DNA from 4 places in the Arthrobacter sp. MP_M4 genome. Region 2 is predicted to be linked to each of the others. Evidence: riboswitches for the same ligand, from Rfam matches in the RefSeq annotation. Region 2 holds a riboswitch; each other region holds the start of a gene.
The links. Region 2 has a riboswitch for cyclic di-AMP ahead of RCH15_RS11185 (hypothetical protein). Riboswitches for the same ligand answer to the same signal wherever they lie in the genome.
Positions count from the first base shown of each region.

Region 1: linked by a shared signal. The riboswitch ahead of RCH15_RS18100 (C40 family peptidase) and the one ahead of RCH15_RS11185 (hypothetical protein) in region 2 are both predicted to bind cyclic di-AMP.
Region 3: linked by a shared signal. The riboswitch ahead of RCH15_RS11985 (hypothetical protein) and the one ahead of RCH15_RS11185 (hypothetical protein) in region 2 are both predicted to bind cyclic di-AMP.
Region 4: linked by a shared signal. The riboswitch ahead of RCH15_RS11600 (NlpC/P60 family protein) and the one ahead of RCH15_RS11185 (hypothetical protein) in region 2 are both predicted to bind cyclic di-AMP.

Region 1 is NZ_JAXCHX010000039.1:623-6,223, reverse strand. It holds gene RCH15_RS18130 (copper resistance CopC family protein) at 1-321, shown strand, start outside; gene RCH15_RS18125 (copper chaperone PCu(A)C) at 375-983, shown strand; gene RCH15_RS18120 (Dyp-type peroxidase) at 983-2,260, shown strand; gene RCH15_RS18115 (hypothetical protein) at 2,553-2,849, shown strand; gene RCH15_RS18110 (hypothetical protein) at 3,233-3,523, shown strand; gene RCH15_RS18105 (hypothetical protein) at 3,611-3,850, shown strand; cyclic di-AMP (ydaO/yuaA leader) riboswitch at 3,987-4,139, shown strand; gene RCH15_RS18100 (C40 family peptidase) at 4,143-5,003, shown strand; gene RCH15_RS18095 (hypothetical protein) at 5,201-5,359, shown strand; gene RCH15_RS19155 (universal stress protein) at 5,471-5,601, shown strand, end outside.
Region 2 is NZ_JAXCHX010000013.1:35,003-40,603, reverse strand. It holds gene upp (uracil phosphoribosyltransferase) at 1-88, shown strand, start outside; gene RCH15_RS11190 (glyoxalase superfamily protein) at 183-563, shown strand; gene RCH15_RS11185 (hypothetical protein) at 591-1,340, opposite strand; cyclic di-AMP (ydaO/yuaA leader) riboswitch at 1,339-1,499, opposite strand; gene RCH15_RS11180 (sensor histidine kinase) at 1,698-3,311, opposite strand; gene RCH15_RS11175 (response regulator transcription factor) at 3,315-4,055, opposite strand; gene RCH15_RS11170 (winged helix-turn-helix domain-containing protein) at 4,676-5,539, shown strand.
Region 3 is NZ_JAXCHX010000015.1:7,760-13,360, forward strand. It holds gene ggt (gamma-glutamyltransferase) at 1-783, shown strand, start outside; gene RCH15_RS11965 (mycothiol transferase) at 854-1,366, shown strand; gene RCH15_RS11970 (universal stress protein) at 1,493-1,951, shown strand; gene RCH15_RS11975 (DNA alkylation repair protein) at 2,004-2,651, shown strand; gene RCH15_RS11980 (hypothetical protein) at 2,671-2,940, opposite strand; cyclic di-AMP (ydaO/yuaA leader) riboswitch at 3,107-3,308, shown strand; gene RCH15_RS11985 (hypothetical protein) at 3,313-4,080, shown strand; gene RCH15_RS11990 (dihydrofolate reductase family protein) at 4,141-4,728, opposite strand; gene RCH15_RS11995 (serine hydrolase) at 5,014-5,601, shown strand, end outside.
Region 4 is NZ_JAXCHX010000014.1:21,100-26,700, reverse strand. It holds gene RCH15_RS11620 (molybdopterin molybdotransferase MoeA) at 1-1,196, opposite strand, end outside; gene RCH15_RS11615 (DUF6457 domain-containing protein) at 1,193-1,480, opposite strand; gene mobA (molybdenum cofactor guanylyltransferase) at 1,464-2,183, opposite strand; gene RCH15_RS11605 (HNH endonuclease) at 2,243-2,743, opposite strand; gene RCH15_RS11600 (NlpC/P60 family protein) at 2,961-3,815, opposite strand; cyclic di-AMP (ydaO/yuaA leader) riboswitch at 4,125-4,284, opposite strand; gene RCH15_RS11595 (M23 family metallopeptidase) at 4,432-5,253, opposite strand; cyclic di-AMP (ydaO/yuaA leader) riboswitch at 5,258-5,473, opposite strand.

The sequences.
Region 1 (5,601 bases), on a different contig from region 2:
CGGGAAACGCTGACCCAGGCGCTTCCGGAACTTCCCGACGGCGGCTACCAGGTCAGCTGGCGGGTGGTCTCCGCAGACGGTCACCCGATCAGTGGCGGCTACCGGTTCCACGTCGGCAATCCTGCCGCCGCTGCGCCCGCAGCCTCCGCCAACCCCACGGCCACTGCTGAACCAAACGCGGCAGCCGGCACCGGGGACGGCGCCGGTGTGCCCGGCTGGCTGCCGGCGGCCGGAATCACGGCCGCCGCAGGTCTCGGCATCTATCTGGTCATTGCAGGCCTCCGGCGCATCAAGCGCAACACACAGTCCCCCCGCGAATAACACTTTCCGGACCGGCCCTCCGCGGCCGCCCGCCACGATTCAGGAGCACCATCATGTCCAAGAAGCTCATGTACCCCGCCCTTTCCGTTCTCGCCGCCGCGTCCCTGGCCCTCAGCGGCTGTTCGCCCTCAGCCGCAACCCCGGTACCGTCCGCGTCTGCTGCCGTCGCCACCCCGGCCAGTGCCTCCGCCGCGCTGGCGGTCAACCAGCCATGGGTCAAAGCCGCCGCTTCCGGCATGACCGGCGGTTTCGGGGTCATCAAAAACACCTCCGACGCGGACATCACCGTGACCGGCGCCTCGACCCCCGCGGCCCGGATGGTCGAACTGCACGAAACCGTCGCGGGACCCGACGGCGCCATGCAGATGCGGTCCAAAGAGGGCGGCTTTGTCATCCCGGCCGGCGGCGAACTGATACTGGAGCCGGGCGCCAGCCACCTGATGCTGATGGGGCTAACCGCGCCCATCGTGGCCGGTTCCGACGTCACGTTCACGTTGGAGCTGGCGGGCGGCGGCAGTTTCGAATTCACCACGGTGGCGAAGGACTTCAGCGGCGCCAACGAGAATTATGTCGATGAAGGGGGCGCCGGCAGGTCGCATGGCCAGCCGTCCGGCGCCGCCGGCAGCGCAACCCCTTCCGCACCGTCGCCGACCTCAAAGTAATGGCCGGGTATAAGCAGCCCGCAGGCTCCTTCGCGGGCAGTGACGGGCCGGGCGTCCCGAGGAAGCTCCCACGGCGCGGACTGCTCTTCGGCGGCGCCGCCGCTGGGCTCGGGGCGCTGACCGCGGCCGGCGCCCAGCTCGCCGGGGCGGGCGTTCAGCGGGCGGCGACTACTGCACCGGTTGACTCCGCGGAGAGCGTCCACGGCAGCGGCGTGATTCCGTTTCACGGCGACCGCCAGGCGGGTATTACGACGGCGGCGCAGGCCCACGGTGTTTTTGTCGCCCTGGATTTGCGGCCCGGAACGACGCGAGCGGACGTCAGGTCGCTCTTGCGGCTGCTCAGTGACGATGCCGCGGACCTCTGCGCGGGAAGACCGGCACTGGCTGACACCGAGGGTGACCTTGCCCGGGTGCCGGCCCGGCTGACGGTCACGTTCGGCGTCGGCCCCGGCCTGGTGGCCGCAGTGGACCCCGCACAGGCACCGGAGTGGCTGAAACCGCTGCCGGCCTTCAGCATCGACCGGCTGCAGCCCGGGTTCTCCGACGGTGATCTGCTGCTCCAGGTCTGCGCGGATGATCCGTTGACCGTGGCGCATGCCCAACGGATGCTGCTGAAGGACAGCCGGAGCTTCGCGACCGTCCGCTGGGTTCAGGCCGGCTTCCGGCGTTCCTATGGCAGCGAAAAATCCGGGACCACCATGCGGAACCTCTTCGGCCAGGTGGACGGGACCGCAAACCCGGCCCCGGACAGCACGGACTACGAGCAGGTGGTCTGGGGCGGCGGAGACATTCCCTCGTGGATTAAGAACGGCACGTCGGTGGTTGTCCGCCGGATCGCGATGAACCTGGACAAGTGGGACGAAGCGGACCGCATCGGCCGGGAGGAATCCGTAGGCCGCCGGCTGTCCAACGGCGCGCCCCTGACCGGGACGCACGAGCACGACGAGCCGGACTTCGCGGCCGTGTCCAAGCTCGGGTTCCCGGTGATCTCGGAAGTCTCGCACCTGCGCCGGGCCCGGCCTGCGGACGGTTCCCAGCGGATCTTTCGCCGGGCCTACAACTACGATGCCGCTCCAGGCGCCGGAGGGGTCTCCGACTCGGGACTGATATTCGTGTCCTACCAGGCCGACGTCGACAAGCAGTTCACGCCGATCCAGCGCCGGCTCGATCAAATGGACATGCTCAATCAATGGACGACGCCGGTCGGCTCGGCTGTGTTCGCCATCCCGCCGGGGTGCCGTGACGGCGGATTCGTCGGTGACGTCCTGTTCGCCTGATCCGCACCAACGCGGATCATTTGGCGCCCATCCCACCGCACCGGAGATACGCCAAATGATCCCGCGTTGGGACGATGGAGGACGGCACCGGGGACTGCCAGAATCCGCGCTTTCATGACAAACCCCGTCACCCTCTCAATATCCGCGCACGTCACCGCGAACACCGCGCATTATGGTGGCGTTGAATCTCTCCCGAGGCTGGTGTGCCGGAGCGTCCCTGCGGGCTGGCTTTCACAGCCTCTCCACAGGCCTTGGATGTCCTGTTCCCATGTGCGGAGCGAAGGATCAGGGCATGAGCGCATGGAGAAATGCAATGGTTCCTGCCCTGGCAGCGGCCGCGGGCTTCCTCCTGGTCGCACCAGGCGTGGCTGGAATCGATGATATGGCCAACACCAAAATGCCTGCCCTGTCCACCGGAACTGTGCAGAGAACGACGATGACCACCATGCCGGGGCTGGAGCATATACTCCTGGCCGGTCTGAACCGGGGCGCACTTCCCGGTGGTTACCCCAACGATGAACCCAGGGAAGAGAGGTACGACGAGAACTATCTGGAAACGCTCCACTTCCAGCCACGCCCCCCGGCATGAGCGCAGGATCAACGGCACGCCATCGATACCGGAATGAGGAATTACTTAAAAGGTTCAAGAACTGCGGATGGTCCAGCGACTGAGCTGGCAGCTCACGGCCGCCCTTCCGCGAACCACCGTTGCCGATGGCCTCTTCAACGGCCCATTCAAGAGCTGCCAGCGACGAGCCTGACCCGTCGACCCCCACTACAACCCGGAAAACTGCCCCTGCCACCATCGTGCCTCCCAATATGGACAACCGACGCGTACGGAGAACGCGCTTCTTCGTTACGACGTCGTGCCGCGGGGCCCACGATCCTCCCGCCGGGCAAGGGAATCAAGAGAATGACCCGGCCCATGAAGAAAGCGCCGAAAGACGTGTCCTTCGGCGCCATCATCGTCCCGTGCGGTACTCCACGCCCACACAGTTCGGCGGGGAAGCGGCACTTGTCCTCCTCGATTCCGACGCCAGGAAGGACACGAAAGACCGGATCAGCATCACTGTTGCCACGGCGTTCTCGACCGCGGACGGGGACCTCCTATGGGGACCGACAGAGGTCCCGGGCCCCTCTCCCGGCAACGGACTGATCTTCGCCAACACTCCCAACGCGCTTTCCCTTGCCGGGTCCGGGACGAAGGCCCGGTACGAGGGCGCTCACGGACCGTCAACCGGGTGCGTGATCATTCTGGAATGAACCGACCCTGCCGGGACAGCCGTTAATGTCATTCCCGATCCCACCACCGGCCCGCCACTGGGCAAAGTCGACGGAACACCAACAGGCATGGCCACCGTGGATGACTCCACCCACACAGTGTTTCTGATTTCGCAGCGGCCGGGAATGGCCTACGCGGATGTCAACGGCACAGGCGCCAGGGTCCAACTCGATTCCGGCGCCAGCTCAACCTCGGGCGATTATGTCCTTCCCGTGGCCATGCCCCCCGACGGGACCGCCTTGTTCCCCACCGACCAGCCCGGCACCTATGCGGTAGGGGTCCCCCGCGAAACGTCGAATACCGGATAGAAATCCCTTCGGCCCCCTAGACGCAACGATACAGTCTAAATGTTTATACATTTGTGATTTTGCGTGTAGATTAGGGCGGTGCCGCCCACTGGGCGCGGCACACTCGGCTTGTTACCTAACCCTGCCGCCCGCCGAGGTCCCTACACCACATAGCTCCGGCAGGGGCGGGGGAACCAAATATGGATTCTCAATGAATCCTTGGGGTTAAGCCGCCGGCACTAACGTCCGGTGGCCGGGTGACTCCCATCCGCATCCGACAGCTCACCTCGCAGGTATCGGGAGAGGTTAAGCAATGTCAAACAACAATACCCACGGCCGCCACAGAGCCACCACCGGCAGCAGACTGTCCACCATTTCTCGAAGCGTCTCCACCCACAGGGGCAGGGTCGGCCGCCAGGCCGTCCTGGTCGCCGTGGGATCCGGGCTCGTGCTGAGCATGGCCGCCCCTGCCCAGGCAGGAGCCACCGCATCCGACCCGCAGAGTGGAACTGCACCGGGGGCTGTCTCCTCCTCGGCAGTCATTCCTGGCCAGGCGGCCGCCCGGGGTGCGTCCGTCCACACCGTCAACGCCGGGGAGACCCTCAGCCGGATTGGGGCGCTGAACGGAGTCTCCCTGGACGCGATCCTGTCGCTGAACGGACTTCAAATGTCTTCCATCATCTATCCGGGAGATGTCATAACGCTTTCCGGGGCAGCAGGCACCCCGGGCGTGGAATCGGCAGCTGTTCCGGCACCGATCGCCCCTGCAGCATCCGCCGGTGAAACGTACCAGCCTTCGGCGGTGGTGCCGGCGAGCTCCGACGGCGGCCAGAAGGCACCGTCTCCGATCAACCAGACGGTCCTCAACTCAGCTCTCGCCCAGACCGGCGCCACCCAGGACTGCACGGTTCTGGGAGAAGTGGCTCTGCGAGCGGCAGGAATTCAAGGTGTCGGCGATGAATCCCCCGAGTCTTTGATGGCCTACGCCACTCCCGTATCGACGCCTGAACCCGGCGACTTTATCTACTATGCCGACGGCGGAATGGGATTCTCACATAACGCGATCTACCTCGGCAACGGACAAGCAATGCACAGCGGATGGAACGGCAACCAGACCGTCATCTTTGACGTGAACGTCGGCTCCGGCCCCGCCTACTACAGGGTGAACGCCTAGCAGTTGAAGACCGGGGTGCCTGGCCACGCCCGTGGCCGGGCACCGCGGGTACACGGCCCTGAAAAACCAGGCCAGACACCACGTGCAAGTTCTGAAAGTTCAATGAGGCGGTTTTCGCCGTAGCCACCGAAGGCGGCCATGCCGATGTCCGGCGGGAGGGCCTGCTGCAGACCGCAGAAGACGCCGGCGTTCCGGACATGACTCAGTTCGAAGCGGACCTGGACTACACGGAGTCGCATCAGGCCGTAGCCAAAGATGCGCAGAAGGCCGGATCTTTGGGCGCCACGGCAACATCCACAAGCCTGATCAATGACACACTCCCGGAGGGTGCGCAGCCCATGGCCTCCCTGGAATAGGCCGACGAAGCAGCACTCCCCTTGGCTCCAGAATCTCCTGCTCAAATCAATGGCAAGCACCCCCGGCTCCCGGGCGACAGCCTCACCCTGACAGGCACTCCGGCCTAGGAAATCACAGAAACCTCACGCGGTGCCCCACTCCTGGTCATCGGAACACGCGGTCTGAGTGGCATACCCGGCTACCTTCGTGGCTCAGCAAGCCAGGCCGTCCGGGAAAGCACATCCACGACGGTCCTGGTAGT
Region 2 (5,601 bases):
CTCCATCGACGAGAAGCTGAACGAGAAGTCTTATATCGTTCCGGGCCTGGGCGACGCCGGCGACCGACTTTACGGCGTCGCTGGTTAGCCCAGCCACCCGGCCGGCCGCGGCCCCGGAGTACCCCTAAGGCAGGCTGTTTGGGGCTACCGCAAAGCGTGCCCCGGGGACTAGCCTGAGCCGCATGGATTGGAAACTTGAACTGGTCTTTGTCCCCGTGTCCGATGTGGACCGCGCCAAGGATTTCTACGTCAACAAGGTGGGTTTCAACGCAGACTTCGACGAGCGGCCCTCGGACGGCATCCGTTTCGTTCAACTGACCCCGCCCGGCTCGGCGTGCTCGATCGCCATAGGAGAGGGCCTGACCGACGCGCCTCCCGGCACCGCCCCCAGCCTGCAGGTGGTGGTTAGCGACATCCAACAGGCCCACAGGCAATTGAAGGACGCCGGCGTGGACGCCAGTGACATTGATGTCCAGGACTGGGGACACTTCGTCTACTTCGCCGACCCCGACGGCAACAAGTGGGCGCTGCAGTTCATCCCCAGCCGTGCCGGCGGTCAATGACCTACCGGCAGTGCGTCGGCCTCAGGTTTAGTACCAGTTGTGGGCGTAGTGGAAGTTCAGGGCACCGCACGGTGATCCATAGCGGTCCTTGACGTACTGCAGGCCCCAATTGATTTGGGTTCGGTAATTGGTGCGGTAATCGGCGCCTGCGCTGGCCATCTTCTCGGCCGGCAGGGACTGGACCACACCGTAGGCGCCGCTGCTCGGGTTGGTGGCAGTGGTCTTCCAATCCGACTCCTTCGTCCAGAGTTTCATCAGGCACTGCATCTCGTTGGCGGCCCAGCCGCGGGAGCCCAACTGGCTGGCAGCGTAGGCCTGCGCACCGGCGGGGTCGTCCACGGCAACGGGAGCAGGTGCGGGGACCGGAGCGGGAGCAGGTACGGGGGCAGGAACCGGCGCCGCAGCCGGTGTGTCGGCGGGCTTTACCTCGGCCGACTGCGCTGCGACGACACTGGGAGGGATATTGGCCTGGGTCCCCACCAGTACATGCTCAAAATTGAGGCGCGGCAGGGGATCGGCCGTGACGGCCGACTGCGTGGCGCTGCCGGCGGTAACTGTGGGGGCTGCGGGTTGGGACGCCTGGCCGGCGGCGGCGCCCCCCACCAGCACCGCGCACGCTGCAGCGATGGCCGCCACGCGGCGTCCGGGGGAACCCGCGGGGCCGGCGAACCGGGACAGGGCAGATGCTGGTTTTGCCGGCTCGGCGCGGTGGCGCGAAGCTTCGGAACGGGTATTTGCAGCGCCGTCAGGGCGCGTTTGTGCCTCGGATGTGGTCATGATCGCCTCTCAACGCCTGCGGAGTTAGCTGTCGGGTTCGGATGAGGTCACCCGGCCGCACGGAATCTCACGTGTCGGCTTCACCCCGTGGGGGCAATCTGCGCAAATGCCCGGGAACTCTGGGTCCCCCGCCTCTGCCTGGTCCAGCGGAATCCGGGAGGCGGCAGAGCTTGGCGTGCATCCGGATATGCGGCCCGTTGATGGCCGCACCCTAAAACGGTACAGGATATGAGCCGTCAAGTCACATTTCGATAACGGCTGTCCCTGGTGGCGGCGCGGCGGCTTGCTGGCCGCCCCGGTCTGCGTGGCATGCTCCCCGATGTCCTCGGTGGTTCCACTCAGGGCGGGGCCGTGGCTTTAGCGGCTCGCTCCCGGGTGGCCGGTGTTCTCCGGAGGAGGAGTCGGCGGAAGGCGTACCGTGAACTCGGTCCGGCCCGGCGCTGAGGTCACGCTGACGGTGCCGCCGTGGGCCTCGACAATCGACTGCACAATCGACAACCCCAGCCCGCTGGTTCCCTCGGCCGACGCGGCCGTAGCAGCTGCGGCAGCGGGGGGCCCCGGGACCGCACGGGGCGGGTGGGCAGGGAGGTGCGGGAGAGGGGTCCGGCCGGGTGGCGGCGCCGCACCGGTCAGCGGATTCTTCCGGGACGCGTCGGCCCGCGTAAACCGTGCGAAGATGCGGTCCACGAACCCGGGGGCGATCCCCGGGCCGTTGTCCGTCACGGTCAGAACGGCACCCCCGTCAGCGGCGCGCTGCACTCCAGTCACCACCATGGTGCCCGGGCCGGTGTGCTTACGCGCGTTGGATAGCAGGTTGGCCAGCACCTGGTGGAGCTGGGTCGCGTCCCCGCGGACCACCACCGGCTCTTCCGGAAGTTCCAGATGCCAGATGCGGTCCGGGGCCATGACTTTCTCGTCACTCACCGTCTCCACGGCAAGCTGTGTGAGATCCACCTCGGTGAGCTTCAGCGGTTGGCCCTCGTCCAGGCGCGCCAGCAGCAGCAGGTCCTCCACCAGGGTGGTCATGCGTTCGGACTGGCTCTGCACCCGTGCGAGGGACTTTGCGCCGTCGGGCGTGAAGTGCTCGGTCATCCGCATCAGTTCGGTATAGCCACGGATGGCGGTCAGGGGAGTGCGCAGTTCATGGGAGGCATCCGCCACGAACTGCCGGACCTTCATTTCACTTTTCTGCCGGGCCTCCAGGGCGCTGGACACGTTGTCCAACATCAGGTTCAGGGCGTGGCCGACGCTGCCCACCTCTGTTCCGGGATGCGCCGCGGAGGCCGGTACACGCATGGCGAGGCCCACTTCGCCGGCATCGAGCGGCAAACGCGATACCTGCGTGGCCACCCCGGAGAGCTGGTCCAGGGGCTTCATGGTGCGGCGGATCAGCGCGGTGCCGGCCAGTCCAATCACCACTAGACCGCCCGCGGAGACCAAAACCATGGTCCAGACCAGGGACGCCAGCGTTTTGTGCTTCTCGGCGAGCGGCAGCCCGGTGACGATCACGTCGCCGTCCGGGGTGCTGGCCGCCACCAGCCGGTAGGCTCCGGCGGAGAGCGTCCGGTTCACAGGATCGCGCCGGGTGGAGAGCTTCAGAAGAATCTCGTCGTCCTCATCGGTGAGCGACTTCGGGGTGGCGTCCTCGGCAAGGAAGCCGGCGCTGCGGACCGAATCGTCCACGATCCTGGCGTTCAGGGTACCGATCCCCTGGCCGCGCGCCTCCAGGGGATCGCCCCGTCCGCCGGAGCGGCCAAACTCGCGGGTCCGGTCGGCGGCCTGCACCAGCTGGTTGTCGAGCTGCTTGGTCAGGAACGAGTCCATCGAGGCGTAACTGACAATCCCGACAGCACCACAAATCGCCACGAGCAGGGCCATGGTGACAAGAACAAGCCGGGTGCGCAGATGCCAGGTGGACGGGTTGCGCCAGTTGAGCCCGGAGGGGCGCAGCGGGCGGAAACGTTCAGGCACCGATCAGTCCGCCGGTTTGAGGACGTAGCCGGCGCCGCGGACCGTATGGATCATGGGCGGGTGGTTGGCATCGACCTTCTTGCGCAGGTAGGAGATGTACAGCTCCACAATGTTGGCCTGCCCGCCAAAGTCGTAGTCCCAGACCCGGTCCAGGATCTGGGCCTTGCTGACAACGCGCTTCGGGTTTTCCATGAGATAGCGCAGCAACTCGAACTGGGTGGCCGTGAGATGCAGTTCCGCACCCGCACGCTTCACTTCGCGTGTATCGACGTTCAGGACGAGGTCCCCGACCACAAGTTCGGCGGTGTCCATGGCAGCCACCCCGGAGCGCTGGACCAGCCGGTGCAGCCGCAGGAGCACCTCTTCCATGCTGAAGGGCTTGGTTACGTAGTCGTCCCCGCCGGCAGCCAGCCCGGTAATGCGGTCCTGGACGGCGTCCTTTGCGGTCAGGAACAACGCCGGCACCTCGGGAGCGAAGGCGCGGATCCTGCCCAGCAGCTCCACGCCGTCGAAGCCGGGAAGCATCACATCCAGCACCAGCACATCGGGGCGGAAATCCTTGGCGAGCTTCATGGCCTCGGGTCCGTCGGCGGCGACAGCCACCGACCAGCCCGCCATCCGGAGCCCCATGCTCATCAGCTCGGACAGGCTCGGCTCATCGTCCACCACCAGGGCTCGGATGGGGGAACCGTCCGGATGGGTGAGCTGGGGGAGGTTGTTGGTCATGGAGTGCGAGGTGGCCATGGGACAACTCTCCGATCTGCCGGTTAGGTGCGGCTTTGGGGATCCTGTGCGGCGCCTGTGAATCCCAGCCTAGCGAGCTGGGCACGGTGAGGAGCGGCGGGCGGGCCCGATTCCGCACTTTTCCGGCGACCACTCTGTGGACTGCTGGACAACCGATAGTAAGTAGGCGAACGGTTTGGCCCTATCGGCCTACAGTGAACACCTGCGGAAAAAAAGTCCCCCTGATCGAACTTTGTTCGGGCTGCCGGGTGATTTGCAAACCACTGCAGTGGAGGCGACGAAGGATCGGACGGCCGGCAGAATTGTGATGTGCACTACACTTGCGGATTTCGTCTCACATACCGGACATTGGCGTCCATTGTTACTTGCAAGTTTTCATTGTTACGTTGCACACTTCAACTGTGAACAAGTACTCAACAGCACCTGCAGCCGCAGTTTCCTGGATCAGCGCACCCGCTGGTACCCGGAAGCGCTGTTGTCGAATGCACGCCTAACTTTTACACCCCAAGAGTTTCTAGGCATTCGCCCCAGCCCGGCGTCGGGCGCCCTCCCCAGTTTCATTGCGGGAAAAGTAGCATTCGAGCCGCGATGACGGCCATTCACATTGAGGTAAGCATTCCATGTCAGTTGCATCCGGATACGTCCACATCTCCGTCCGAAACGCCAGCAAGGCCGGCCAGGCCTCCGGGATCCGCCAGGGCTTCGGCGGCCGGGCACCTTTGGCCCCTGCAGGGTCCGGCAACAGCTTCCCCGCAGCCGGCTTCGCGCCGCAGGGATACAACCCCACCTCCTACGGCCAGCTCCGCGCTGTTCCGCCGGCACCGGCCACGGCACCGACTCCTGTGATCGCTCCCGGGACCGGAAGCCCCGTCCGTCCCGTTCCGAACGACAACGTTGCCCGCGGTTTTGTGCTTTACATGGGGATCGATGAGGAAACCGCCGCGGCTGCCGGCACGTCCATCGCCAAGCTCGCCCAGGAGATCCGCGCCTACGCCCAGTCCCTGGTTTCCGGCGCTGAAAGCTATGCGGCCGTCGCCGTCGCCCCGGCCGGCGCAACCGGTTCCGCGCTCGACGTCGTCCGTTCCACCTTCGGTGACCCCACGGTGGGTGCCCGCCAGCGCTCGGACGCCGCCCGCCTGCAGCAGCCGCAGGACCCGCGGCCCTCCGGCGTGCTGATCGACCTCGCCCGCCGGGAAGTGGCACTCGACGGGGAATCCCTGAACCTCACCTTCAAGGAGTTCGAGCTCCTCAATTACCTGGTGGAGAACGGCACCCGGACCGTAGGCCGTGATGAACTGCTCGAAGGGCTGTGGCGGAACGCCGAAGAAGTCCCCAATGAGCGGACCATCGACGTCCACATCCGCCGTCTACGTTCCAAGCTGGGCCGCCTCGCCAACACAGTCCGGACCGTTCGCGGCCAGGGCTACCGGTTCTACGAGCATCCCGAAGTTGTGGTCTGGGCCGCGCCGGAATACTCGATCTAACGTTCAGCCCGGCCCAGGCGCCTGTCCCGCACGCGGGGCGGGCGCCTGGGCGTTAACGCCAT
Region 3 (5,601 bases), on a different contig from region 2:
GTGGGCGATCCGGCGTTCGGCGACGTCCCCACCGCCGCGCTCACCGATCCGCTGTTCGGCAAGGAGCGCGCCTGCCGGATCGATCCGCTCCAGGCCGCCGTGAAGCCCGTCGCCCCGGGGGATCTCTCAGCGTACGACGGCGTGTGCCCGGCGGCCGCCGCCGCGTCCGCCAACGAGCTGGATACCGAAAACATTTCGACGACCAACATGACCGTCGCGGATAAGTGGGGAAACGTTGTCGAGTACACGCTGACGATCGAACAGACCGGCGGATCCGGCATGGTGGTCCCCGGCCGCGGTTTCCTGCTCAACAACGAGCTCACAGATTTCTCCACCGTGTACGACGAGGTAGACCCGAACCGGATCGAGCCGGGCAAGCGCCCGCGCTCGTCCATGGCGCCGACCATCATCCTCGAGGAAGGCAAACCGTTCCTCGCGCTCGGTTCCCCCGGTGGATCGACGATCATCACCACCGTCCTGCAAACGATCCTGAACCGGGTGGACCTGGGCATGACCGTCTCTGAGGCCATTGCTGCGCCGCGCGCCTCGCAGCGGAACACGGCCAAGGTCACGGCCGAGCCGGAGTTCATTACGGCGTACGGAGACCTGTTGACGCCATACGGCCATCAGTTCACCCCGTCGGGCGACGCCTTCACCTCGGCTGCGGAAATCGGCGCCGCGACTGCCATCGAGTTCAGGCCCGACGGCGGCATGGTGGCGGCCGCCGAGCCTGTGCGGCGCGGGGGCGGATCCGCGATGGTCCTCTGCCCGTCGTCGGGATAGTGCCCTATCCGGCGGTGCGCTCTCCGTGTAAGCATGAGGATTCAGCGACGACGCACGGTGAGGGGACACGATGAAATCCAAGGAACTGCTGCTGGACGCCTTCGGCCGGATCCGCGAAGCAGTGGCCGCCACCCTCGACGGGGTGGACGGGGACGCCCTGCTCCGCCGGCCCGCCGGCAACGGCAATTCCCTGGCGTGGCTGGTCTGGCATCTCAGCCGGGTCGAGGACGCACAGATCGCCGGCGCCTCCGGCCTTGAACAGGTGTGGACCGCGCAGGGGTTCGTTGGCCGCTTCGATCTGCCCCTGCCCGAGCGCGACACCGGCTACGGCCATTCGTCCGAGGAGGTGGACGCCGTCAAGGTCCCGGCGGAGCTCCTGCTGGAATACTACGACGCCGTGCACCGCCAGACCGTGGCGTTCCTCGAATCCCTCGGCGACGAGGATATGGATCGGGTCATCGATACGCGCTGGAACCCGCCCGTCACCCTCGCAGTGCGGCTGGTCAGCACCATCGCCGACTGCCTCCAGCACGCGGGGCAGGCAGCCTACGCGAAGGGCTTGGATCCGGCCCGCACCCTCTAGGAGGCGCCCGCTGCGCCACCCGGGTGGGAGCGGTGAAATTGGGTCGTGCGCACCTTGACACTGACTTTCGCGCCCGCAGACACTGAAGAGTCCACGCTGCTCACGAGATGCAAGGGAACGGAACACATGACCAGCACAGGTTCGTTCGTGATTGTTGTCGGGTTTGACGGTTCCGGGAATTCCCACAATGCCCTCAGGTGGGCCGTTGACGAAGCAAAACAGCGGAACGGCGAAATCCGTCTTCTCACAGCCTGGGCGAAGTCCCCGCTCGCCTGGTACCCGGCGCTGCTGGAAACGGCCGCGGGCGAGGTCGTAACGCAAGATTCCCCCCACCAAGCAGCAGAGACCATGCAGGCTGCTGCCCTGACGTTCGTTGAGAAAGCGGGGGTGTCCGCCACCGGCCTGGTCGTCCAGAATGATTCGGCGGCCTCTGCACTCCTGGAAGCCGCCCACGACGCTGATCTGGTGGTGGTTGGCTCCCGGGGGCACGGCGGCTTTTCCGGCCTGCATGTGGGGTCGGTGGCAACACAAATCATCAATCATGCACCGTGCCCTGTCCTGGTGGTCCGGCCCAAGACTTCCTGAGGGCGACCGCCGGTGCACCGGATCCGGATCCGGGGTGCGGAAGAATGTCCCCATGAGCGAAGCCGGCGATTTCATTGACAGGGCGCTTCAACGCGAGTCATCGTGGAGCCGTGCCGAGGAAGCGGAAGGACGGTTCGGCAGCGGTCACCGATACTACGGCTCGTCCGTCGGAGCTGTGCGTGGGACGGTCCGCGACACCCTGCGCCGGCATCAGGATCTGACGCACGATGACATCACCGCGTTGAGCTCCGAGTTGTGGGAGGTGCCCGTCTTCGAACGCCGCCTCGCCGCCGTCGTGCTCCTGCAGTCAAAGGTCCGCGTGCTGACCAACACCGACCTGACCCGGATCGAGGGCTTCGTGCGCACGGCCCGGGTGGACGCGCTGGTGGATCCGCTGGCGCTCGACGTCGTCGGACCGCTGGTCGGCGGACTCGACGTCGTAGGGAGGGTCCGCGCCGACAGCGTCCTGGACCGCTGGGTGCGGGACCCCGATGCCTGGCTTCGCCGCGCGGCTGTGCTGTCTCCGCTGCCGGAGTTGCGCGCCGGTGCGGGAGACTGGTCCCGGTTCGTCCGACACGCCCGCTCGGTGCTGACGGAGCCACCGGAACGGCGGGACGGCGACGCGGATGCCGCGGGGGCCGTCACCCTGGTGCTCGCCGAGATGGCCAAGCACCGGCCGGAGCTGAATTTCCAGGAGTAAACTCCGCCCCGGCGTTTTCTTAGCCTGCCGGGCGGCGCTCCACCACCGCGTAGGCCTTTTCGTCCAGGAACACCCAATCGGTGACCACCATGAATCCGAGGGCGTCCACGCGGTCATTCAGCACGTGGATGTCGAAGCCCCCATCGCGTGGTTCCGCATCCCAGGTCGAGACGTGGACCTCCCCGTTCTCCAGGACCAGCAGCTCGGTGTTGACGTTGAAATCTTCAGCTGGCTGCGTGCTGAGCTGGCAAATCGCCACACTGTGTCGTGGGACGTTGATGGTGTTCATAGTGGGCCCTCCGCGTCGAGGATACGGTGATGGCATCACCTTACGCCCCGGGCTGAAACGGGAGCCACGCTGCTGGACGGACCATCCCCGCGGCCACCTCGATGTGACAGGCTGTGATCGTTCCGTTACCGTTGATGGGTGCCTGTTGTTTCCGAGACGGGCTCTCCCCAGCCGATTGCCTAACTCTGTCGCGGCCCGGGGACAACTCGCAGCAACGTCCGGCAGAGACGGGGAAACCACATTTTGACCCGCTTTTTTCAGGGGTCTTGGGGTGAAGCCGCACAGCCCGTTACGATCGGGCCCGCGTGCGGCCGGGTGACTCCCATCCGAATCCGACAGCTCACCTCGCAGGCATTGGGAGAGGCTCCTTTAATGACTTTTAGCAATACCCGTGCGCCCAAACGCGTTTCCGCCGGCACCATCGGCCGCCAGGCCGCAGTTCTCGTCGCCACATCAGGGATGGTGCTCAGCGGCGCCATGGCCGCAAATGCAGCCGAGGCTCCCGCCCAGCGCGACTCCGCACCGGCGTCGTCCGTTGACGTCCAGGGCGCGGTGTCCGCGCCGGTTATGGCCGACTCCGCAGTACAGATCACCTTCGAGCGTCCGGCCGTAGTGACCACCCCGGCTCCGGTCGTTGAGGCGCCCAAGCCCGTTGAGGCGCCCAAGCCTGTGGCAGCTCCGAAGGCGGCTGTCGCAGCAGCGGCGCCGGTCCGTGCCGCGTCAGTGGCCCCGGCCGCGGCACCCGCCGCAGCCAAGGCCACCGTCAAGGTTCAGGCTGCCCCCGCCCCGGCCGCGGCACCCGCTCCGGCCGCGGCAGCAGGCGGCGTCAACGCCACGCTGCTGGCCGTAGCCTACGGCCAGATCGGCATCACCCAGGACTGCACCGCCATGGTGGAGAAGGCCCTGAACGCTGCCGGCATCCCGGTCGGTGACATCGGACCGCGGGCTTTCCTGAACTACGGCACGGTCGTCGGCACCCCTCAGCCCGGCGACATCATTGTCCAGTCCGGCCACGTTGCCATCTACGCCGGCAACGGCCAGGCTATCAGCGGCGGCATGAACGGCGTCAACGCCACGATGGCCCACCCGCTGTCCTGGCTGACCGCCACGGGCCCCGTAACGTTCGTCCGCGCCGGCTAGCACCACCGCTTAGCTCTGCGTACAGCAGGCCGGTTGATCGGTTGCCTTGGGGGCAGCTGATCACCGGCCTTCTGCGTCCCCGGCGCCGGGGTCAACGTCGTACCGCAGCAGCACCACGCCGTTGCCGAAGGCACGGGTGTCCAGCAGCTGCAGCGAGGTTGTGTCATCGGCAGCCTGGAACAGCGGCTTGCCCCGTCCCACGAGAACCGGGTGGACGTAGACCCGGTACTCATCAATCAGGCCCAAGTGACGGAAAGTCGCCGCGAGGTCCGAACCGCTTAAGGCGAGGTCACCGCCGGGCTGCTCCTTGAGCGTCATCACCTCATCCACGACGACGTCGCGCACCACCCGGGCGTTCCACTCGGCTTTATCCAGGGTCCTGGAGTAGACAATCTTGGGCATGTCCCGCCAGATCTGTGCGAACTCGACCATCGGGGGAGTGCTTAACGGGTCCTGGTCCGCCGTCGGCCAGAAAGCGGCCATCAGCTCATACATGACACGCCCGTCCAGGAAAGCGCCCATGCTCCGGAGCTCGCTGTTGAAGTGCCGGTGCAGCTCATCATCCACCCGATGCCAGCCCAGGTCCCGCTCCGGACCCTCGATGAAGCCATCGAGGGATACCTGCATCATCAATACCACCTTGCGCATGGCGTTCTCCTTTGCGGCGCTGCGGACTCTTGGCGGACGGGGAGTTTCAGCGTACTCCGGGAACCCCTGCCGGGGCAGGGGAGCATGGAGCGGCCTTCAGCACTGATGGACGGGTCCAAGATTTCTACAAGGTCCGGGCTTGCATTGACGCACGGTTGGGAGAAAGATGTGGGGAAGTTTGGACCATCCACGGACCTACGTTTTCGGAGGTAGAGCATGCCTGCGAGCCCGCCCGTGGCAGTAGACACCGGCTCACACCCGACCCTGTTCCGGGGATGAGAACCTATGCAGTCATGGGGTCCCGGCCGGCACTTCAGCAGCGGCCGACACACGTCCACGTCGGCCCGCCGGACCGGCCGGCGCCTGCCCGGAACTCCTGACCGGTTCCGCCCGCACCTCCTGGTGGTACTGGTGGCCGTCCTCGCCTTAATCTCGGCCGCCACCATTTACGCCACCATCCAGGCCCGGGATCCCGTTTTCGCCGAACCGCCGGCTCCCGCCGCAACGTCAGCGACTGCCGCCGGCGCCGCCCCGACCGTGCCGTCGCCCCCGCCCCCGGCGCCGGTCCCGACGCCGTCCGCCACCGCCGTCGTTCCTCCCACGCCCGCGATTGGTCCGGCGCTGGATGAGGAGATCAACAACGTCATCCAATCCAACAGCGCCTACCGGGTGGGCGTGGCCCTCGTGGATGTGGCGGACGGAGCAGTCCACGAGTATGGGGCGAAGAACAAGTTCGTTGCTGCCAGTACCGCTAAAATTCTGGCCGCGGCGTCGTATTACCATCTGGTGGAAACCGGCAAAGCCTCTTTGGGGGCACGGATGGGCGCGTCCACCTCCGGACAGCAGATCCGGCAAATGGTCCAGCAAAGCAAC
Region 4 (5,601 bases), on a different contig from region 2:
GCCGGTGAGGCCATCCCGTAGACAAGCCGGAACGGCATTAACCGGGTCCGGCCGGGAAGGGGGCCGATCAGGGAGCCGCACGTGACATCCGTGACGTGCGGCGGGGGCCGGTGCCCCAGCGCGGCCAGGAGCGGTGCACCGATAGTTGACAGGGCCATCATGGCTGCGAGCGGGTTGCCCGGCAATCCGATGATGAACCTGCCGTCCGGCAGTTCAGCCAACACGGCAGGGTGGCCAGGGCGCATGGCGATGCCATCGATCAGCAGGCGGCCGCCGAGCTCGGCCACCGAACGCCGCAGGTGGTCAGTTCCGGACAGTCCGGTGCCGCCCGTGGTGATGACGACGTCGGCGGGCAACGGCTCAGCGCCGGACCCGCCGGGAAACTCTCCGCTATCCTCCGCCGGGTCGGTGTCCGCCAGGGCAGAGAGCCATGCTGCGTAGCTGTCGCCAATTTTCGCTTCGCCCGCACAGGTGCCGCCGAGCATTTCCACCACCGCCCCTAGCTGGGGACCGAAGGTGTCGCGCACCTGGCCCGGCTGCGGAATTCCCGCCGAAACCACCTCGGACCCGGTCAACACCAGCCGGACCACGGGTTTGCCCAGGACCGGGACCGTGTCGTGGCCGGCCAGGGCGGCGAGGGCCACGTGCGCCGGGTTGAGCCGGACCCCGCTCCTAATCAGCACGTCGCCGGCGGCGGCTTCCTCCGCGGCTTTTCGAATGTGTTCGCCGTTTCGGGGCTCGCCGGGCTTGGCAGCGCCAGCGAGCTTTAGGACGGGCAACCCGTCCTCGTCGGCGGCAATCAGGCCGCTTTCGCTGCGCAGCACGGCCTTCGCCCCGACGGGGATCAGCCCGCCGGTGACAATCGGGCTGGCCTGGTGGGGAGCCAACCGCTGGCCGGGTTCTGCGAGGATCCAGGGTCCGCTGCCGTTGACCGACCATCCATCCATGGCGGAGGAAGCGTAATGCGGCATGTCGACGAGCGCTTCCACGTCGGCGGCGAGGACGCGCCCCAAAGCGGCGCGGAGGACGACGGGCGCGGCGGGAATGGGCGTGGCGCAGTCGAAGGCGAGCTGCCAGGCTTCGAGCCAGGTGTGCGCGAGGTGCCGGTGCGCTGTGGGTTCGGTGTCACCTGGCACCGCCGACGGACCGCTTGCCGGCCGGGCAGCCGCACCGCTGATTGGAGGTGCAGCTGTCATGCTCCCGGGGCTTCGGTGGCTGCGTAGTCCTTGGCAAGCCGGCGGGCCACGGCCATGGCGGCCTGCATCGAGACGGCATCGCTCGCCTGGCCGGAGCCGGAGGCAAGGCCGGCGGCGAAGCCGGCGATGAAAGTCGTCAGAGGGGCAGCCGGGCGCACTATCGAGTGCGCTGCCACTCCTGCCAGGGAAAGGACCTCATTGACGTCGACTTCGACGTTGTCCAGTTCCAGGGCCTGAAGCAAAGCGCGGCACCAGTCTTCCAATGTTTCATCCTGGCTTTTCACCGTTTGCCTCCAAGGTCGAGTTCAGCTGGGGAGTCCCGGGCCGGGCGCCTGGAACGGAACGGCCGATGCCGCCGCGGCCCTGCCTTCCGGGCGGGCCGCACACCCCTAAGGCGGCGGCATCGTCCCATGTATCCACATCATCGGTGGACCCGTCCGGAACGTTGACGTCGCGCACGTCCAGCCTAGCAAGAAGGCCGAATATGGAGGCGTTCTCCAGCGCGCCGCGTTGCCGGGCACCGGCCACCGCCCGTTGTAGCGCAGCCGTGCTATATAGCCCTGCCAACGGCTGTCGGCGTCCGTCCGCCGACACCGCCACCAGCCCGTCCCCGCCAGCCGCCTCCGCGGCCGCGGCCAGCAGCGATTGGACGGCGGACTCCGCCCGGGGCATGTCGACGGCGAGGACAAGGGTGTAGGGGTCCGCCCCGCTCTCCCGGGGACCCTGGCCATGATGGCGTTCCAGGGCGTCGAGCCCGGCGGCGACGGCCGCGGCGGGACCTGCGAAGGGTGGATCTTCGCGGCAGCTCAGCACACCGACCGGCAGCATGCCGGGGTCTGGCCCGACCACGGCAATGGCCAGGGCACCGCGCGCCGTCCGCAACGCCAGCTCCAGGAGGGTGGCGCCGCCGTGGGTCAGCCCGGATTTGGGAACGCCTCCCAGCCGGGATGACCGGCCCCCGGAGAGAATGACAGCATCGAATTCCACCGGTCCAGCCTAGCGCGGTCTCGGCCTGGCGGCCCGGACCGCGGAGGTACGCGCCGGAGTCAGGCGGCGGATTCCGGCAGTAGGAACGGGTCCCATGCGGGCGTCGGCTTCTCCAGCTCCTTGATCTGCCAGGTGGTGCCCCTGGGGGGCGCGGGGCAGAAGCTGAGCTTCCACCCCATTTCCGCCGGAGTGTGGTCGCCCTTGGCGTTGTTGCACCGCAGGCACGCAGCGACGAGGTTTTCCCACGAGTCCGCCCCACCCCGTGATTTGGGCTGGACGTGGTCGATGGTGTGGGCGGCTTTGCCGCAGTACGCGCAGCGGTGACCGTCCCGGCGCAGCACTCCCCGGCGGCTCACCGCCGTCGTGGTGTTGTACCGGGGCCTGATGTAGCGATGAAGGAGGATCACTGAAGGCCGACCCAGGACGTCCTGCGGCCCGACGACGGGATCCTCCCCTTCCGCGACAACACTGGCCTTACCCGTCAGCACAAGGACCAGTGCCCGGCGGAAGGTTACAACCGCCAGCGGTTCATATCCAGCATTCAGCACAAGAGTGCGCATCCGCATACCTCTTCACGGCCGCACCCGCCAGGGGCACGAGGGCCGGCTGCCCTCTGCATGGTCGGGCTATGGATCGACTAAATAAGAGTAAACACGGACATGGCAATTCGCCGAATTTTTTTCCCGTCAGCGACCCGCTCGAAGGCTGGATTGTTCAAGGCAACGCAAAAGACCCCCGCCACAATGGCAAGGGTCCTGTGCGTTGCTTCAGCGCGACTTAGCCGCCGACGCGGATGAACACCGGGCCGGAGCCGACGTTGACGCTCTGCAGGGAGGTGGTTCCACCGTTCCAGCCGCCGTGAACTGCCCGGCCATTACCGACGTAGACAGCGATGTGGGCCATGCCGGAGCCACCGTTCTGGTAGTAGGCGAGGTCGCCCGGCTGTGCCTCCGCAGCGCTTACCGTGCGGCCGAGGGACAGGTAACCTGCCGGCCAGCCGTGGTAGTTGATACCCGCAGCGGCCAGCGCGTTCGTGGCAAGTGCGGTGCAATCCTGGCCAACGCCGAGCTGGGCGTAGGCAGCGGCTGCGATTGTGGCGCCCTTGCCGCTGGCGGCGGCCGGTGCGCGGGTGGCGGCCGGTGCCGCTGCCGTGGCAGCTGCTGCGGTGCGGGTAGCGGCGGGGGCAGCTTTGGCCGCGGGGGCAGCCTTGGCGGCGGGGGCGGCTGCGACGGGGGCAACCGTGGCAGCGGGGGCGGCTGCGACGGGGGCAACCGTGGCAGCGGGGACTTCCTGGACCTTCACGACGGGCTTCGGTGCCTCGACGACCGGAGCCGGCGAGGTGGTGACCGCCGGCTTCTCGTAGGAGATCGCGATGGTGGAAGCAGCGGAAATGGTCGCCGGGGCGGCCGACTGAACGTCGAGAGTGGAAGCCGACGTGGACTCGCGCTGGACATTGGTCTCAGCAGCGTTGGCTGCGATACCGCTGGTCAGGACAAGGCCCGACGCTGCGGCGATAACTGCGGCCTGGCGGCCCATGCCACCGGCGTTGCCGCCGACGGTCTTGGCAATAACGGCCAGCGAGTTGGTCTTGGTGACCTCGGCGCGGTGCCGTGCGTTTGCACGAATAGTCATTAAGTTCTCTCTTTCGTGATCCTGGGTCTGCGCTTTTTGGGCGCAGGCTGAGGACGCTCCGGCATCTTGGGGGTACGCCGGATCGCCCCGAAATGGGTTACTTAGCGAAGGGTGTACTGCGAAGACGCGCCAAAAGCGGGAACTGCTTGCAGGTGCATAGCCTGCGGGCCGGACTCAGCAGAGATTGAGTCGGCAGTGCGGAGTCCGGTTCGGGCGCCGGCAAGGGCGGCACAAACGTTGGATTCCAGCGGGCTCGTAGGAGCCGCGCAAGCGCGATAAAGCGCAGCATTGTGGCGTGAAGACACGAAAGTAGCCTCTCCCAATGCCTGCGAGGTGAGCTGTCGGATTCGGATGGGAGTCACCCGGCCGCTCGGCTTCCGTAGGAAGCTTTACGACTTAACCCCAAGGTCTTCTTGCGAAGACCAAAATTGGTTCCCCCGCCCCTGCCAGACGATGTCATGCGAACGGACCTTGAGCGGTGGCAGAGCTAGGCAATCCACTCAAGAGCGCCAACTTCGGAAAAGTTGGCGTAGGTCAAACGGTACAGCAGTGCGGACCGAATGTCACATTCGGGTCACGGCGTGTTCCCAGAATTTGAGAGCACCCCATCAGATTTCTACAGCCATCCGGTCGGGTCAACGACTTCGCCGTTGACCATGACTTCGAAGTGGAGGTGGCAACCGGTGGAGGCACCGGTGGTGCCGCTCAGCGCCAGGACATCGCCGCGGGCGAGTGTCTGGCCCACCTTGACGCTGGCGGAGGACAGGTGGTTGTACGTGGTCTCCAGGCCATTACCGTGATCGACCACCACCCGGTTTCCGCCACCGTAGGGATGCCAGCCCGTGAAGGTCACGGTGCCGCTTGCCGCGGCGTGGACGGCCGTGCCACATTGGGCCGCGTAGTCCTGGCCGCGGTGGAACTCGCCGGAGCCGCCGGTGATCGGGCTGACGCGGTAGCCGAACGGCGACGCGGTTTTCAAATCGTCCAAGGGCGCGCCGAGCACGCCTGTTGACGCTGCGCGGGTGATGGAGCCGACCGACTGGGCGCTCAGCAGTTGCTTGAGCTTCCCGTCCGGATCGCTCTGGGTGGTGACAGCGCTGCGGTTGAAGTCGATCTTTGCGTCTGCGGCCGTGATGGCGGGCTGGACCGCGGCGGGGACGGCATCGGACACGGTGCCGGTGTCTATGGCCATCACGGGTGCGGCCGCCGGGGCCATCACCGTGAGTATTAATCCCGTGGCGGCCAGCGCAATCCCGGCCTTCTGGCCGACGCCGCTGGCGGCGGCCAAGTCCGTTACCTGGCGGAACGCGCTGCGGCGGACCCGGCGATCGTCTCGGTGCGTTTCACGCGGGTGGTCGGCGGGGGCAGCAAGGGCCGGGCGCGGCTCCGGAGCGGCGCCGGTCGCGCGGCGGCGGCCCCTTGCGGTTTGGGTGGTCAAAGACGAATCCTCTCTGGAGAGCCTGCGGAGTTAGCTGTCGGATTCGGGTCAGAGAGATCAAAGACCCGGTCCGCCGTAGCAAGCACGCAGACACAGAGGGCTCCAGCGGAGTCCTCTGGTTACACGTGATTGCCGCTGACGGACTTCACCCCGAGGCCGCTGAACAGCCAAAAAGTGGTTCCCCCGCCCCTGCCAGAAAGTGATACTGCAACTGGTCCGCTGGCAGAGCTCGGCGTCGGATCAGATAACGGTTTGGTATCGGTGCTTGTTTTCAACTATAGGCGATGAAGCTGTCCAGAGATAAATCCGTTATCCATCTTGTGCGCCACCTTTGGGCGTCCGCGAGCT